DNA from 4 places in the Streptomyces longisporus genome. Region 4 is predicted to be linked to each of the others. Evidence: riboswitches for the same ligand, from Rfam matches in the RefSeq annotation. Region 4 holds a riboswitch; each other region holds the start of a gene.
What was found. A riboswitch is a leader RNA that binds a small molecule or an ion and turns the genes downstream of it on or off. The one in region 4 is predicted to bind cobalamin.

Region 1: linked by a shared signal. The riboswitch ahead of ABD355_RS29200 (cobalamin biosynthesis protein) and the one ahead of nicT (Nickel transporter NicT) in region 4 are both predicted to bind cobalamin.
Region 2: linked by a shared signal. The riboswitch ahead of ABD355_RS36795 (ribonucleoside-diphosphate reductase subunit alpha) and the one ahead of nicT (Nickel transporter NicT) in region 4 are both predicted to bind cobalamin.
Region 3: linked by a shared signal. The riboswitch ahead of ABD355_RS02495 (CbtB domain-containing protein) and the one ahead of nicT (Nickel transporter NicT) in region 4 are both predicted to bind cobalamin.

The regions. Positions count from the first base shown of each region.
Region 1 covers NZ_BAAASG010000014.1:56,276-60,455, forward strand. Annotated here, with positions in the region: gene ABD355_RS29185 (lysozyme) at 1-288, shown strand, start outside; gene ABD355_RS29190 (inorganic phosphate transporter) at 442-1,692, shown strand; gene ABD355_RS29195 (hypothetical protein) at 1,727-1,954, shown strand; cobalamin riboswitch at 2,106-2,247, shown strand; gene ABD355_RS29200 (cobalamin biosynthesis protein) at 2,348-3,346, shown strand; gene ABD355_RS29205 (cobyric acid synthase) at 3,343-4,180, shown strand, end outside.
Region 2 covers NZ_BAAASG010000023.1:65,343-69,522, reverse strand. Annotated here, with positions in the region: gene ABD355_RS36800 (ribonucleotide-diphosphate reductase subunit beta) at 1-275, opposite strand, end outside; gene ABD355_RS36795 (ribonucleoside-diphosphate reductase subunit alpha) at 275-2,629, opposite strand; cobalamin riboswitch at 2,754-2,882, opposite strand; gene ABD355_RS36790 (GNAT family N-acetyltransferase) at 3,131-3,646, opposite strand; gene mctP (monocarboxylate uptake permease MctP) at 3,721-4,180, opposite strand, start outside.
Region 3 covers NZ_BAAASG010000002.1:204,023-208,202, reverse strand. Annotated here, with positions in the region: gene ABD355_RS02515 (chloride channel protein) at 1-75, shown strand, start outside; gene ABD355_RS02510 (DUF6479 family protein) at 157-522, opposite strand; gene ABD355_RS02505 (four-helix bundle copper-binding protein) at 622-996, shown strand; gene ABD355_RS02500 (histidine phosphatase family protein) at 1,000-1,575, opposite strand; cobalamin riboswitch at 1,708-1,836, shown strand; gene ABD355_RS02495 (CbtB domain-containing protein) at 1,872-2,093, shown strand; gene ABD355_RS02490 (CbtA family protein) at 2,119-2,874, shown strand; gene ABD355_RS02485 (acyl-CoA dehydrogenase family protein) at 3,014-4,180, shown strand, end outside.
Region 4 covers NZ_BAAASG010000012.1:453,118-457,297, forward strand. Annotated here, with positions in the region: gene ABD355_RS27830 (hypothetical protein) at 1-920, shown strand, start outside; gene ABD355_RS27835 (ArsR/SmtB family transcription factor) at 1,122-1,499, opposite strand; cobalamin riboswitch at 1,581-1,784, shown strand; gene nicT (Nickel transporter NicT) at 1,812-2,918, shown strand; gene ABD355_RS27845 (hypothetical protein) at 3,299-3,565, shown strand; gene ABD355_RS27850 (hypothetical protein) at 3,656-3,919, opposite strand; gene ABD355_RS27855 (TSCPD domain-containing protein) at 4,048-4,180, opposite strand, start outside.

The sequences.
Region 1 (4,180 bases), on a different contig from region 4:
GGTTGGATCAAGTCTTTCAGCGGCGAGGTGAAGCGGCTCACCGGCCGCCACCCGGTGATCTACACGACCACCCACTGGTGGAACACCTGTACCGGCGGAAGCAGCGCGTTCGCCTCCGACCACGCACTGTGGATAGCCCGTCACGAGTCCGGGACCTCCGGTTCCCTGCCGGCCGGCTGGTCGTTCTGGACCTTCTGGCAGTACGACAACAGCGGCGGTCTGCCGGGTGACCAGAATCTCTTCAACGGGTCACAGACCCAGCTGAGGAAGTTCGCCCGGGGCTACTGACCAAGGGGCACCGCGGGACCGGGGGGTCGCCGGGACAGGGCGGAGCGGCGACCCCCTCATCCGGACATCGTGCAGCCGCTCTCAGTTCATCTTCCGTTCACCCAGGTTGCCTACGGTCAACCGACCGTTGACTTCGAACGATTGCCTGGGTAAATGGAAAACTTCTCGCTGATCCTCGCGATTGTGGTGGTAACCGCACTCGCGTTTGATTTCACGAACGGTTTCCACGACACCGCCAACGCGATGGCCACCACCATCTCGACCGGCGCGCTCAAGCCCAAGGTCGCGGTGGCCATGTCCGCCGTGCTGAACCTTGCGGGTGCCTTCCTCTCCGTGGAGGTCGCCAACACGATCTCCAAGGGTCTCGTCGACGAGACCGGCATACGTCCCGAGGTCATCTTCGCGGCGCTGGTCGGCGCGATCCTCTGGAACCTGCTGACCTGGCTCGTCGGGCTTCCCTCCAGTTCCTCACACGCCCTGATGGGCGGGCTGATCGGCGCCACCGTCGCCTCCGCCGGCATCGGCGCCGTCCACGGTGACGTGCTCGTCACCAAGGTGCTGCTCCCGGCGGTCGCGGCCCCCGTGGTCGCCGGCGTGGCGGCGATGCTCGCCACCCGGTTCTCCTACGGCATCGGCAAGAACGCCGACGGCGATGCCACCCGCAAGGGCTACCGCGCCGGCCAGATCGCCTCGGCGGGCCTGGTGTCCCTGGCCCACGGCACGAACGACGCACAGAAGACGATGGGCATCATCACCCTCGCGCTGATCGCGGGCGGCTCCATCGCCCCCGGCTCCAACCCTCCCACCTGGGTGATCCTCTCCGCGGGCCTCGCCATCGCGCTCGGGACCTACATCGGCGGCTGGCGCATCATCCGCACCATGGGCAAGGGCCTGACCGAACTCGAGCCGCAGCAGGGCTTCGCCGCCCAGACCAGCGCGGCCACGGCGATCCTCGCCTCCTCGCACCTCGGGTTCTCCCTCTCCACCACCCACGTCGTCTCCGGTTCGGTGATGGGTGCGGGCCTCGGCCGCAAGGGCGGTGTGGTCCGCTGGTCGACGGCGACCCGCATGCTCGTGGCCTGGTGTCTGACGCTGCCGGCCGCGGCGCTGGTCGGCGCGGGCGCGGAGTCCGTGACGGATCTCGGCGACTGGGGCACCGCCGTCGTCGCCGTCTTCCTGGTCGTCGCCAGTGCGGCCATCTGGAAGATCTCCCGGCGCGAGGTCGTCGACGCGTCGAACGTCAACGAGAGCGAGGAGCCGCCCGGCGTGGTGACCACGGCCATCGCCGCCGTGACCCCGCCTCCCACGGGCACGGTGACCGAGGACCTGACGGCCACGATCCCCGCCCCGGCCCCCGTGGCCGCCGTCCCCGACCCGGCGACGCCGCCGGCCGCGGCCGTCTGAGCCCGCCCACCCGGTACGAAGGAAGAGAAGCAGCATGAAGATCGACTGGGCAGCCCTGGGCTCCGTCTTCGGCGTCAGCCTCGCGGTCACGGTGGGCCTCGTGGCCCTGTTCACCCTCGGCATCATGGGCCTGTCACGCCGCGAGCGGGCCGTGGCGCAGGGCAACTCGGCGTCCCTGGCGGTGGCCGGCGCATATGTGGCCTTCGCGGGCTGCGCGGCGGCCGTGGCGTACGGAATCCATCTCGTGGTGGCCAAGGCCTGAGGCCGCGGCCGGACCGCCTTTCCGCACCGTCCCGTGGGGCGAGGAAGCACCCTTTCGTGCTCCCTCGCCCCACGGGTTTTTCCTGCCCGGTTCGGAGCGCCGGGTGTGGGCCTCAGCACACTCCCCCGTCGCAGGTCAACGGCAAGTTGACTGCCGTTCGGGGGCGTGGTGGACTGCCGAAGCCATCTACGGCGGCGCGAGAGGAAGCCGGTGCAAGTCCGGCGCGGTCCCGCCACTGTCACCGGGGTAGTAAGCCCCGGGAGCCAGGAACTCTCACCGCCGGTCTCGTCGAACCAGGGCGTGGACACCCTGAGTGAGGACATGTCGCCATGCCAGCCTGCCGTTTGAGGTTCAGGACCAGGTCGCTGCCCGACCCCACGGCCGGCTGAGCCGATGCGTGCCGATCGCGTCTTCGCGTACGGCGCCGCCGCCGGCCTCCTCGGTGACCATCTGCTCGGCGATCCGCGCCGAGGGCATCCGGTCGCCGTGTTCGGGCGGGCCGCGGGCGCCGTGGAACGGGTGTTGTGGCGGGACCATCGCGGGTGGGGCGCACTGCACACCGCCGTGTGCGCCGGGAGCGCCCTTGCGCTCGGTGTCGTCGCCCAGCGGGCCGTACGTCCGTCCCGTACCGCCTCCCTCGCCCTGACCGCCGCCGCCACCTGGGCCGTCGTCGGGGGGACTTCGCTCGCGCGCGAAGCCCGTGGCATCGGGCGTGCGCTGGAGGCCGGGGACGTCGAGGCCGCGCGGGCCAGGCTGCCGCATCTGTGCGGGCGGGATCCGCAGGCCCTGGACGCCGACGGGATCGCGCGGGCGGTGGTGGAGTCCGTTGCCGAGAACACCTCCGATGCCGTCGTGGGGGCGCTGGTGTGGGGGGCCGTGGGCGGGGTGCCGGGGCTGCTCGGGTTCCGGGCCGTCAACACGCTCGACGCCATGGTGGGGCACAAGTCGGCCAAGTACCGGCGGTACGGGTGGGCTTCGGCGCGGCTGGACGATGTGGCGGGGTGGCCGGGGGCCCGTCTGACCGCCGTACTTGCGACGGTCGCGGGGGGTGACCGTCGCGGGGCGGTGCGGGCCTGGCGTTCTGACGCCAGCAAGCATCCCAGCCCCAATGCCGGGCCTGTGGAGGCGTCGTTCGCAGGGGCGCTCGGGGTGCGGCTCGGGGGGACCTTGTCCTACGGGGGGCGGGTCGAGCATCGGCCTGTGCTGAACGAGGAGGGGCGGGCTGTGGAAGTCGGGGACATCGAGCGGGCCGTGCGGTTGTCGCGGCGGGTGGGGTGGCTGGCGCTGGGGGTCAGTGCGGCCGGGGCGGTGCTGCGGGGCCGGGTCGCACGGCGCCCGGCGGTGGGGGCTGTTCCCACTGCCGGCAGGCAGTTGTCGAGGGGTGTGTCATGACCGGCGGTGGGCTCCTCGTCGCCGGTACCACCTCCGACGCCGGGAAGAGTGTCGTCACCGCCGGGATCTGTCGTTGGCTGGTACGGCAGGGGGTCAAGGTGGCGCCCTTCAAGGCGCAGAACATGTCCCTGAATTCGTTCGTGACGCGCGAGGGTGCCGAGATCGGGCGGGCTCAGGCCATGCAGGCTCAGGCCTGCCGGGTCGAGCCGACCGCGCTGATGAACCCCGTGCTGCTCAAGCCCGGTGGCGAGCAGAGCAGCCAGGTCGTGCTGATGGGCAAGCCCGTCGGCGAGCTGAGTGCGCGCGGGTACCACGGTGGGCGGCAGCAGCAGCTTCTGGGGACCGTGCTCGACTGTCTCGCCGAGTTGCGGGGCACGTATGACGCCGTGATCTGTGAGGGTGCGGGTTCTCCCGCCGAGATCAACCTGCGCCGGACCGACATCGTGAACATGGGGATCGCCCGCAACGCGCGGCTTCCCGTGCTCGTGGTCGGTGACATCGACCGCGGCGGGGTCTTCGCCTCCTTCTTCGGGACCGTCGCCCTGCTCTCGGCCGAGGACCAGGAGCTGGTCGCCGGGTTCCTCGTCAACAAGTTCCGCGGGGACGTCAGCCTCCTGGAGCCCGGGCTGGACATGCTGCACGGGCTCACCGGACGGCGAACGTACGGCGTCCTGCCCTTCCAGCACGGTCTCGGCATCGACGAGGAGGACGGGCTGCGGGTCTCCCTGCGCGGGACGGTGCGGGAGTCGAACGTCGCGCCGCCCGTCGGCGAGGACGTGCTGCGGGTCGCCGTGTGCGCGATCCCGCTGATGTCCAACTTCACCGACGTGGACG
Region 2 (4,180 bases), on a different contig from region 4:
TCGGGGGAGTTGATGTGCTTGTACAGGGTCAGGACCAGGTTGTTCGCCACGATCGAGTCACCCGTCGCGAAGAAGGCGACCAGGCGGCCGATCAGGTGCTGCTCGGCGGGCGTGAGCTTCGCGAGGTCGGCGACGTCCGAGTGGAGGTCGACCTCCTCCACGGTCCAGGTGTTCTTGATGGCGTCCCGGTAGCGCTCGTAGAAGTCCGGGTAGCGCATGGGGCGCAGGGTCAGCTCGAAGCCCGGGTCGAGGAGATTGGCGTTACGGGTGGTCATCACTGGCAGGCCTCGCAGGACTCGGGGTTTTCCAGGGAGCAGGCGACGGCCTCGGGGTCGGCCGCCTGCTGGACGGGGACGGTGGCCCGGGCGGCGCGGGCGATACGGGTCGCCGGGCGGGAGCGCAGGTAGTACGTGGTCTTCAGGCCCTGTTTCCAGGCGTACGCGTACATCGAGGAGAGCTTGCCGATGGTCGGCGTCTCCAGGAACAGGTTCAGGGACTGGGACTGGTCCAGGAACGGCGTGCGGGCCGCCGCCATGTCGATCAGGCCGCGCTGCGGGATCTCCCACGCCGTGCGGTACAGGGCGCGTACGTCCGCCGGGATCCAGGCGAGGTCCTGCACGGAGCCGTTCGCCTCGCGCAGGGCCTCGCGGGTGCGGGCGTCCCAGACGCCGAGCTCCTTGAGGTCCTTCACCAGATAGGAGTTGACCTGGAGGAACTCGCCGGAGAGGGTCTCGCGCTTGAAGAGGTTGGAGACCTGCGGCTCGATGCACTCGTACACGCCCGCGATCGACGCGATGGTGGCGGTGGGGGCGATCGCGAGGAGGAGCGAGTTGCGCATGCCGACGGTCGCGATGCGCTCCCTCAGGGCCGCCCAGCGCTCCGGCCAGGTGAGCTCGGTGTCGTAGTGGTCGGGGTGCAGGACGCCGCGGGCCGTGCGGGTCTTCTCCCAGGCCGGCAGCGGGCCGCTCCGCTCGGCGAGGTCGGCGGACGCCTCGTACGCGGCGAGCATGATGCGCTCGGCGATCCGGGTGGACAGGGCCCCCGCCTCGGGCGAGTCGAAGGGCAGGCGCAGCTTGAAGAAGACGTCCTGGAGGCCCATCGCGCCCAGGCCCACGGGGCGCCAGCGGGCGTTCGAGCGGCCTGCCTGCTCGGTGGGGTAGAAGTTGATGTCGACCACGCGGTCCAGGAAGGTCACGGCCGTGCGGACCGTCTCGTCCAGCCGCTCCCAGTCGATGTCCCCACCGGTCACGAACGCACCGAGGTTGACCGAACCCAGGTTGCAGACCGCGGTCTCGCCGTCGTCCGTGACCTCCAGGATCTCCGTGCAGAGGTTGGAGGAGTGGACGACATGGCCCGGCTCGGCCGTCTGGTTGGCGGTGCGGTTGGCGGCGTCCTTGAAGGTCATCCAGCCGTTGCCGGTCTGGGCGAGGGTGCGCATCATGCGGCCGTAGAGGTCACGGGCCGGGATGGTCTTCTTCGCCAGCCCCGCCTCCTCCGCCCTGCGGTACGCGGCGTCGAACTCCTCGCCCCACAGGTCCACCAGCTCCGGCACGTCCGCCGGGGAGAACAGGGACCACTGCCCGTCGGCGTTCACGCGGCGCATGAACTCGTCCGGGACCCAGTGCGCGAGGTTCAGGTTGTGCGTACGCCGGGCGTCCTCACCGGTGTTGTCGCGCAGCTCAAGGAACTCCTCGATGTCGGAGTGCCAGGTCTCCAGGTAGACGGCGGCCGCGCCCTTGCGGCGGCCGCCCTGGTTCACGGCGGCGACCGAGGCGTCGAGGGTCTTCAGGAACGGGACGATGCCGTTGGAGTGGCCGTTGGTGCCGCGGATGAGGGAGCCGCGGGCGCGGATGCGGCTGTACGACAGGCCGATGCCGCCGGCGTGCTTCGAGAGGCGGGCGACCTGGTGGTAGCGGTCGTAGATGGAGTCCAGCTCGTCGAGCGGGGAGTCGAGGAGGTAGCAGGACGACATCTGGGGGTGCCGGGTGCCGGAGTTGAAGAGGGTGGGGGAGGAGGGGAGGTATTCGAGGCGGCTCATCAGGCCGTAGAGCGCGGCGACTTCGTCCAGGGCGCGGACGGTGTCGTCCTCCGCGAGGCCTGCGGCGACGCGCAGCATGAAGTGCTGCGGTGTCTCGATGACCTTGCGGGTGAGGGGGTGCCGGAGCAGGTAGCGGCTGTGGAGCGTGCGCAGTCCGAAGTAGCCGAAGCGGTCGTCGGCCTCCGGGGCGATCAGCGCGTCGAGGCGGTGCGCGTGGACCCGTACGAACTCGGCGGTGCGGTCGGCGATCAGCCCCTCCCGGTGGCCCACGGCGACGGATTCCGTGAACGACGTGACGCCCTGCGAGGCGGCCTCCGCGGCGATGCCGATCGTCAGCAGCCTGGCCGCCAGCCTGCTGTACGCGGGGTCCTCGGAGATGAGGCCGGCGGCCGCCTCCGTGGCCAGTTCGCGCAGCTCCGTCTCGTCCGCACGGGCGGACCGGCCGCGCAGCGACGCGGCGGCGACCCGGCCGGGGTCGGCGTCGGGGAGGTCGGCGGTCAGCTCGGTCAGGGTCCGCAGCAGCGCGGCTCCCAGGCCGTCGTCGGCCACTGCGGCGCTGGCTGAAACCGGGTCTGCTGGCGCGATGGTCACGTGAGGCTCTCCCTCGCTCGGCACGGGGGCCTTGCGGAGGGCAGGGGGCAGTCACGAGCGCACACGGCGTCGCGTCCACCGGCCCACTCCACGAGGCCCGGACGTCGAAGCACCCGGGCCGGATGGGCCGGGCACACCGTCGGCAGGTCCTCGGACTGACGCCCATATGTGCGCGAACACGTATGGGTACACCGTTGCGGGACAGTTCCGGACTCACACCGGATTCCCCTGCGGCGACAGCGAGCATGAGCATACATCTTGTGCCGGGTTTCGGTTGCACCCCCAGATGTTGTGTCGCAGCGACTTCGGAGCGTGTTCTTTCATCAGGATCGACCCGGCGGTCCTCCGCATTGGGCCGTTGTCGGCCGTCGGGAGGCCGGCGCGAACACGCGGATGCCACTCGTGTGCGGCAGGGCCGTGGAGAAGCCGATCGTCTTTCGGCCGGAGGGGGCGGTTGTGGGGACGCGGGGCCCAGTCAACGGCCCCTGCCCCGCTACCGCTTCAGCGCTGTGCAGTCGACAGCGTCAACTCATAGGCGATCAGCGTGAAGTCGACTCCAGGGATGGGGTTCCAGTCACGCTCGGGGGCGCGGACGAATCCGGCGCGCTCGTAGATGCGATGGGCGGCGTGCATGACCGGCTGGGTGCACAGGACGACGCCGGTGCGCTCCGCGGCTCTTGCCCGGTCGACACAGGCGCGCACGAGGGCCTCTCCGGCGCCTCGGCCGCGGGCTGCCGGGTCGACGGCCAGCATGCGTATCTCGGCCTCTCCCGGGCCGGCCAGATCCGCCATGGGGCCGCCGGACGGGACGTAGGTGACGCCGCCGATCGGCCGGCCGCCCAGGTCGGCCACCAGCACCTCGGCCGCCGCCGCCCGCTTGGCGACGTCCCTCAACTCGGCGAGGTACCAGTCGCTTTCGCCGAAGGAGAGCAGGCCGTCCTGGAGATAGGCCTGGGCGGTGATCTCGCCGAGGGCCTCGTACTCACCGGGTTGCGCCTGCCTGATCACGATGTCCATGGTCCCGAGTCTGCCGGACGGGTACGACAACGGGCCGCCGGATTTCTCCGACGGCCCGCTCATCGCCGTAACCGCTAGTGGGACGCGCCCGCGGTCGCCGGCGGCAGTTCCACCTGGACGCCCGGGTCGCCCGCGTCGGCCGTGTAGTCGTCCGGCTTCGTCTCGTCGACGCCCTCCGGGGCCTTCAGGGCCTTCAGCACGAAGGTCAGGACCACCGTCACCAGCACGTTCAGGACGAACGCCGTGAGGCCGATGTAGCCCATCTCGCCGAGGCCCGGGATGCTCGCGTTGGAGCCGCCGAAGTGCTTCTGGCCCGGGTTGGTCGGGGAGGCGACGCCGTACGCGGCGAGGGTGCCGTAGACCATGCCGACCGCCCAGCCGGCGAGCAGCGCCCAGCGGTGGAACCAGCGCGTGAACAGGCCGCCGACCAGGGCCGGGAAGGTCTGCAGGATCCAGATGCCGCCCAGCAGTTGGAAGTTGATCGCAACCGTCTTGTCCATCGTCAGGACGAAGACCAGCGCGCCCACCTTCACC
Region 3 (4,180 bases), on a different contig from region 4:
CCCGGTATCCCCGCGTTCGGCGAGCCGCCCACCGGTCGAGCGTCTCGCACAGGGCGTCGCGGCCACCCTGAGTGAAGACGGGTGAAGGCCTGCGGAAAGTCGCCCGGGAACGGTAGGCGCTCCTCGTTCCCGGTGCCCGTTCGGACGTGGTGACCGTCAGCGGGTGCCCGGGCCGCCGCTGCCGAAGGCTCCGCTGTTGCCCTCGCTCCAGCGCTTGCGCTTTTGCGACGCACTGGTCCTGCTCGGCGTATTGCCGTGACCGGGCAGCTCGTGCGGGGTCAGCCGGTGCTCGCTGCGGGGGATCTCGGCGGGTTCGCGGTTCTCCCGTACCTCGCGCACCGGGCCGTCGTCCGGCAGCTGCGGCTGATCCTCCGGGCGTGGCGGAGCGGGTTCGCGGCGACGGATGCGGGCGCCCAGGAAGAAGGCACCGATCAGCAGGGCCACGACCGCCACCCCCACGACGACCAAGCCGATTCCGAGTGCGCCGCGGCCTGCGGCGATGTCCATCCATGAGGTGCTCATGGGCTCGCGGGTACCCATGGGACCCGGCGCCAACCGAACCGACCCGGCCGGACCTCGGTACCCGTGTTTGAGGCGACAGGCGAAGGCAACCCGCCAGGTGTGACTTCTTCGACGACCCAGCAGGAGCTCTTCCGGTTCCTGGAGGACCGCTTCGCCTGCGCGCAGGCGTGCACCGAGTGCGCACGCGCGTGTGCTCTGCGCGCGAGCCTCGTGGACCCGGACGGCACGGAGGAGCAGGAACAGGTACGACGCAAGGGCATCATGTGCGCGGAGGTGTGCGACGCGACCTGCCGTGTGCTGTCCGAGCAGAACCGATTGGACGAGTCCGCCATCCGCATCCAGGTGGAGTGGTGCCGCACCGTGTGCCTGGAGTGTGCGCATGCCTTCGACCGGCTGCCGGGTGCCGAGGACGGCGCGAAGGCCTGCCGGCAGTGCGCCGAGGCGTGCACGGAATTCCTCGCCACGCTGAACTGACGATCACAGCGGGGCGCCGACCGGCTGCCCGAGGCGCACGTTCCAGCGCCCGGACCTGCCGCTGAGTTCGATCGCCGTCAGCGGCGGGACGTCGGCGCGCCAGAACGCCGAATCCGGCGCCCCGAGCGCCCGGACCACGGCGGCCCGTACGGCCTCGGGCTCGACCACCGCGAGGGTGCGGCCCTGTGTCTGCGCGACCGTCTCCAGCCAGTCCGCCACCCGGTCGCACAGCGCCGCCACCGACTCCCCGCCGTGCGGTGCGGCCCCGGGGTCCGACAGCCAGCGGGCCAGCGCCTCCGGCTCCCGTTCGCTCACCTCCGTCAGCGTCGCACCGCGCCAGCGGCCCGCGTCCAGTGCCGTCAACTCCGGCGCCTCCACGGCGTCGAGGCCGAGAGCGACGGCCGTCTCGCGGCAGCGCACGGTGGGGGAGACCCAGACCCGTTCCGCCGCCGGCAGCGTGCCTGCGGCTGCCTTTGCCTGCCGCAGTCCCGAGGCGTCCAGCGGGCACCCGTCGTCGAAGCGGGCCTCCCTGAGGGCCGCGGTGATCGCAGGTGAGATCAAGATCACTCGGCTCGTCAAATGTCCACTCCCGCGCTCGGCATCGCTTCGAAATCCTTGAACTGACCATGATCCGGCGGCGAAAACGGCTCACCAGGGGCGCTCACGGCCGTCCCGTGCGCCCTTGGCCCCACCTCCGCTTCGCGGTACCTTCTCGTGGATATTGACGACGGCACAGCGGAAGCCGGTGGAATTCCGGCACGGTCGCGCCACTGTATGCCGGGCACGCACCCTGGGTGTGTGCCGGGCGAGTCAGACCCGCCCCGTCGTCGCGTGCACCACCGAGACGGGACGCGAGTTCCCCAGGAGGGCCTGCCATGGCGCAGTCTGTCGCTCAGCCGACCATCACCCCCACCGCCGTACCGGCAAAGCTGCCGATCGGCGCGATCGTCCCCTGGGCGGTCTTCTTCGGCATCCTGATGCTGGTTCTGCTCTACTTCGTCGGCGCCGAGCAGGGCGCCACCTCCGTGATGAGCGGGGACAACGTCCACGAGTGGGTGCACGACGCCCGCCACCTGCTCGGCTTCCCCTGCCACTGAGGGCGGCGAGAGAGCACGGCCGCCCATGAACTCGGCAACCGTCCGCAACCTCCTGGTGCGCGGCATGCTCGCGGGACTCGCCGCGGGCCTGCTCGCCCTCGTCGTCGCCTACTTCCTCGGTGAACCGCGCGTGGACGCGGCCATCGCCTACGAGCAGGCGCACTCCCACGAGCACGGCGTCGAAGCCGTCAGCCGCACGATGCAGTCCACCGCGGGCCTGTCCACCGGTGTTCTGGTCTACGGCGTCGCGTTCGGCGGCATCGCCGCCCTCGCGTACTGCTTCGCGCTCGGCCGCATCGGCCGCTTCGGGCCGCGCGCGAGCGCGCTGCTCCTGGCGGCCGCCGGGCTGATCGCCGTGTACGTCGTGCCGTTCCTGAAGTACCCGGCCAACCCGCCGTCCGTCGGCGACCCCGACACCATCGGCAAACGCACCACGCTGTACTTCCTGATGGTGGTGCTGAGCGTGCTGCTGGCCGTCGCCGCCGTCATCCTGGGCAGGCGCCTCGCGCCCCGCCTGGGCAACTGGAACGCGACCCTCGCCGCAGGGGCGTTCCTGGTCCTCACCATCGGGCTCGCGTACGCGTTCCTGCCGTCCTTCAACGAGGTCCCCAGGGACTTCTCCGCCACCCTGCTCTGGCAGTTCCGACTGGCGGCCCTGGCCGTCCAGTTGACCCTGTGGGCCTCCTTCGGGCTGGTCTTCGGGGTGCTGGCGGAGCGGGTGCTCGTCCCGAGGCCGGTGCGGGCGAACGGCGCCGCCCAGCCAACTCCCGTTGCCCACTGACCGGTTCCACCAGGTCACTCGGCAAAGGGCCCCCGGTCGTCGACCGGGGGCCCTTTCCCTGTCCCTCGCCATTCCCAATTTCTGGAACACGTTCTACGGTGTGCGCCGTCAGGACCGGCCTGCGAAGCCTGGAGGCGCCGTGCACCTCGAATACACGCCCGAGCAGCAGCGGCTGCGCACTGAACTGCGCTCGTACTTCGCCGAGTTGGTGCCGGACAACGCCTACGCCCGGCATGGCGACCCGGCCGCCCAGAAACGTTTCTACCGCGAGACCATCCGGCGCCTGGGCGCCGACGGCTGGCTCGGCGTGGGCTGGCCGAAGGAGTACGGCGGGCGCGGGCTGACCGCGATGGAGCAGTTCATCTTCTTCGACGAGGCCGCGCAGGCCGGTGTACCGCTGCCGCTGATGGCGCTGAACACCGTCGGCCCTACGATCATGCAGTTCGGCACGGACGAGCAGAAGGAGTACTTCCTGCCCAAGATCCTCGCCGGCGAGATCGACTTCGCGATCGGCTACAGCGAGCCCGACGCGGGGACGGACCTCGCGTCCCTGAAGACGCGCGCCGTACGGGACGATGGGGGCACCTCCCGCTCGAGTGAATTCGAGAGCGGGGGAGAGTACGTCGTCAACGGGCAGAAGATCTGGACCACCAACGGCGACACCGCGGACTGGGTGTGGCTGGCGACCCGCACCGACCCCGATGCCCCGCCCCACAAGGGCATCACCATGCTCCTCGTCCCCACCACCGACCCCGGCTACTCCTGCACCGTCATCAACACCCTCGCCTCGCACGACACCACGGCGAGCTACTACGAGAACATCCGCGTCCCCGTCTCCCGCCGCGTCGGCGCCGAGAACCAGGGCTGGCGGCTGATCACCAACCAGCTCAACCACGAGCGCGTCACCCTCGCCGCCCACGGCACCATGGCCATCCGCGCCCTGCAGGACGTGCAGCGCTGGGCCACGGAGACCAAACTCGCCGACGGCCGCCGCGTCATCGACCTGCCCTGGGTGCGCCGCCGCCTCGCCCAGACCCACACCAGACTCGACGCGATGAAGCTGCTCAACTGGCGGATGGTGCACGCCGTCCAGAACGGCACCCTCACCCCGCAGGACGCCTCCGCGGTCAAGGTCTACGGCTCCGAGGCGCGCCGGGACGCCTACGCCTGGCTGATGGAGATCGTCGGCGCGGCGGGCGCGCTGAAGGAGGGCTCCGCGGGTGCGGTCCTGCACGGCGAACTGGAGCGCGGCTACCGCTCCGCCGTGATCTTCACCTTCGGCGGCGGCAACAACGAGATCCAGCGG
Region 4 (4,180 bases):
AGATGACGGTCTTCGACGCAGCCCTGCGCGATGAACTGGAGACCGACTCCGACGACACCCTGCGTGATGGCCATAGCGCCGCCCTCAACCCCGACGAGATCCTTGACTGGGTAGCCGAGGAGTGGCCGGAGACCCGCTGTCTGAGCCGGACGGACTCCTCGGCCCTTCTCGCCGAAACTGGCCGAGCTCTGGCCCGCGCCCTCCTGGAAGCGGACACCGAGAAAGACGCCGCATACGGATACGAAGGACTGCGCGACGAGCCCAGTGATGAGCCAGGGCGGCTGCGCGAACTGGTCCGACGGCGACTCCGCGACCTCGACCGCGTTGCAGGCGCCGCCGTCAGCGCGGTGGCCGGACGTGTCAACCATGCCGTGCGTACCCGCTTCGGACCGGGCACCACCCGTTTCCTGGGGGACGTGCTGGTCTACCAGCGACACCGAGACACCATCCACGCCCGTGTCCGTGCATGCGTGGACAAGGTCGACCCGGAGTTGGGGCGCAGCCCTGAGCGCCCGGTACGGGTGGTCGCTCACAGCCTTGGTGGCGTTATCGCCGTCGACATGGCCACCGCCCATGAGCCGCTGTGGACCGAACGGCTCGTCACCTTTGGCTCTCAGTCGGCGTTCTTCCACGTCTGTGACCCGCGCGGAGGCCAGCTTCTTCCCTACTCGGGCCACGCCCCGGTCCGCCTGCCCGCCTCCCTCGGCCGCTGGACCAACCTCTGGGAACCGCTGGACATGCTGGCGTTCGCGGCGTCCCAGGTCTTCCAGCTCGATGACGGCAGCAGCCCGGTCGACCTGCCCGTCCCACACGCCGCCAGTACTGGCCTGTGGACCCACTCCGCCTATTGGGATCTGCCGGATGTGGCCGCCGCCATCGCCGCAGCTATGAAGGATGCCTCGATAGCCTCTGAACCCTAAAAAGTGCTGGTCACTAGTCCCGTCATGCGTGAGCGATGCGTGAGCGGACGGGATGGCATAAGCCGCCATGGGACAGACTGGGCCTACCGGTGGTGGTCGGGGAATATGCACTCTGACCTGCTACGCAGCGCCTGAGTCGGCTTCGGTCGGGTCGGGCGCTGCGGCGTTTTCCGGCCGGTGCGTGAGCAGCCACGCGGGTCGTCAGCCCGAGCCGCGTTCGCCTGTCGATTCCGGCGTGCAGTGTTTCAGCAGCGCGGAGATCGGGCCCTCGACGAGTCGGTAGCGCACGATCCTGCCGTCCTTCTCGCCCTCGACGATGCCCGCGGTCCGCAGCAGACGCAGAGCCTGGGAGACGGCCGTGTCCCGCATCCCGCTGGCGACGGCGAGGTCGGACACGGCGATGGGGCCGGCCTCCTGAAGGGCGAACAGCAAGGACAGGCGTCCGGGATCGGAGAGCAGCGAGAAGCGATCGGCCCAGGCGCGCACGCGCTCCAGGTCGCCGACGGCGGCGATGGCATCGCAGACCCGATGCCCGTCAATGGTGCGCCGCCCGGCGTGTTCCGCGGGGACGAGATGCATGCCGTACATCATCGCAGCGAACAGGTGCCGATCTCCATACCTGTTCAGCTGTGCAGCCTTGCAGCCACTGCCTGTGGCCTTCTAGGGTGAGCGGGCCGTGGTGTTCGGGAAGCCGGTGACAGCCCCCAGGGGCTCAGACCGGAGCGGCCCTCGCCACTGTGATCGGGGAGTTCGTCGCCCATGTCCCGCACGGGACAGCCACTGGCCGCCGCAAGGCGGTTGGGAAGGCGGGCGGCGGACGTACGACCCGTCAGCCAGGAGACCGGCCACGGCATCACGAAACTGATCCACGAGGTGCTGGAGCGTGTCCGTATGACCGTGTCTCAAGGCGTGCCCGAATCCGCCGCCCCGTCCTTTCGCTGGCGCCGCGAGGACACCGTCAGGACCGCGGCCCTGCTGACCGTGATCGTCGCTCTGCACGTCGCCGCCTTCGGGATCCTCTTCCTTCTGGTGATCCCGCATCACTACGCGGTCGGTACCCAGGCGTTCGGGGTCGGCCTCGGCATCACCGCCTACACGCTCGGCATGCGGCATGCCTTCGACGCCGACCACATCGCCGCCATCGACAACACCACCCGCAAGCTGATGGCCGACGGAAAGCGGCCGGTGTCGGTGGGCTTCTGGTTCGCGCTGGGACACTCCAGCGTGGTGGTCGTCATGGCCGCGCTGGTCGCCGGGGGCACGCACCTCGCCGGCACCCTGATGAACGACAGCTCCCGCACCCACCAGGTGCTCGGCACGGTGGGCACCACGGTCTCCGGCAGCTTCCTGTACCTCATCGCCGCCCTCAATCTCGTCGCCCTGTTCGGCATCGCGCGCGTCTTCCGTGCGATGCGCGCCGGACGCTACGACGAGGCGGAGCTGGAGGCGCACCTGGACTCGCGCGGCTTCATGAACCGCATTCTCGGCCGCCTCACCAAGTCCATCCGCCGCCCCGGCCAGATGTTCCCTCTCGGCTTCCTGTTCGGGATCGGCTTCGACACCTCGACCGAGGTCCTGCTGCTCGCCCTGGCCGGCAACGGCGCCGCCGCCGGGCTGCCGTGGTACGCGATCCTGTGCCTGCCCCTGCTCTTCGCGGCGGGCATGAGCCTGTTCGACACCCTCGACGGCACCTTCATGAACTTCGCCTACCAGTGGGCCTTCTCCAACCCCGTTCGCAAGGTGTTCTACAACCTCACGATCACCGGCCTGTCCATCGCGGTGGCCTTCTTCGTCGGCACGATCGAACTGGTCGGCGTGCTGCACGACAAGCTCGGTCTGCAAGACGCCGTCACCGGCTGGATATCCGGGCTGGACCTGGACAACGTCGGCTACGTCATCGTCGGTCTGTTCGTGGTCGTCTGGGCCATGGCGGTCGCGTACTGGCGCCTGGCCAAGGTCGAGGAGCGCTGGAGCGCCCGCACCGCCGACACCGGCTGACGGCACCCGGCCGCCCGCCTGCCGACTTCAGCCGGTGCAAGCAGCGACCAGAGTCGACGTGGTTCAGCATTTCGGCCGCTGACCGGCTCGGTTGGCCGCTGCGAGGCTGCCGTCATCCCCTGGCGGACGGCGACCTGCGCGCGGTCGTCGAACCGGGCACGTTCGAGATCAAGGTCGCAGGCTCCTCGGCGGACATCCGCCGACGGGCGGTTCTCCGCGTCACCTGACGCCGTCCGCCGCGGCTTCCGGGTGAGATCACGTTTGAGATCACGAAACCTGGCGCGCTGCCGTCCGTTTTGGGGTATTTCGCACTAATCTCCCGTGGCAGCAAGGAGTTGATCTGTCACAGGTCGCATCCACTTCGCTCCACCGGAGATGACATGCACAAGCTTCGCAAGGCCGCCGTCCTGGTCGCCGCCCTCGGGAGTGTCGGGTTCCTGAGCGCCGGCGGCGCCCATGCCGACGGTGGCGTCGGCGTCCAGCAGAGCACCACTTGCAGGTCGCACGACCTGAACATCAGCGTCCTCGGCGAGGTCGGGCTCATCGACGGCCTGTTGGGCAACGCGCTCAACGGCGAGGGCAACACGGGGGCGCAGAGCACCACTGAGGGCTCGGACATGGGCTGCAGCAACGCCTTCGGCAAGTAGTCGCGACGGCTGTTGCCGGATGAACGGCCTGCCGGGCGGAGCGCCCGGCAGGCCGTGGCCGTTCCTCGCGGCCTGCCGGGCGGAACTTCGTTACTTGGATGCCGGCGGAGTGACGTTCCCCAGGTTGAAGTCGCTCCCCGTCGTGAAGGCGGGGGCCGCGTCCGGGCTGCCGTGGCGCCCGCTGCGGCTGTCGTCGTCGTAGGCCACGGCGTTGGACTGCGAGTTGGCCACCGCGGTGACGCCCTCGTCGTCGTGGTCATGACCGTGGTCGTGGGCGAAGCTGACGCCGGCGCCGAAGGCGGAGAGGCTCGCGATCGCCGCGGCTACGACGGCAACACGCTGAAACTTGCGCATGGTTAGACCCTTTCTTACCCGGGCGCGACGCCCTGGCTTGGCTACGTATTGTGACAATATATGCACTGATAGTAGTCATTTGGGATCTTTGGGTTGTTTGCGCGCCGTGTCGTTTTTTCGTGCGACCGTCAGCCGCGGCGCGGCCGCGCCACCACCGGTGCGGACATGGACAGGCCCACGAGATCGGTCCAGACGGCCTCGCCGACACCGCCGAGGGTCTGTTGCGCGGCGCGTTCCGCGGCGGTGAGGATCCCGAGGCCG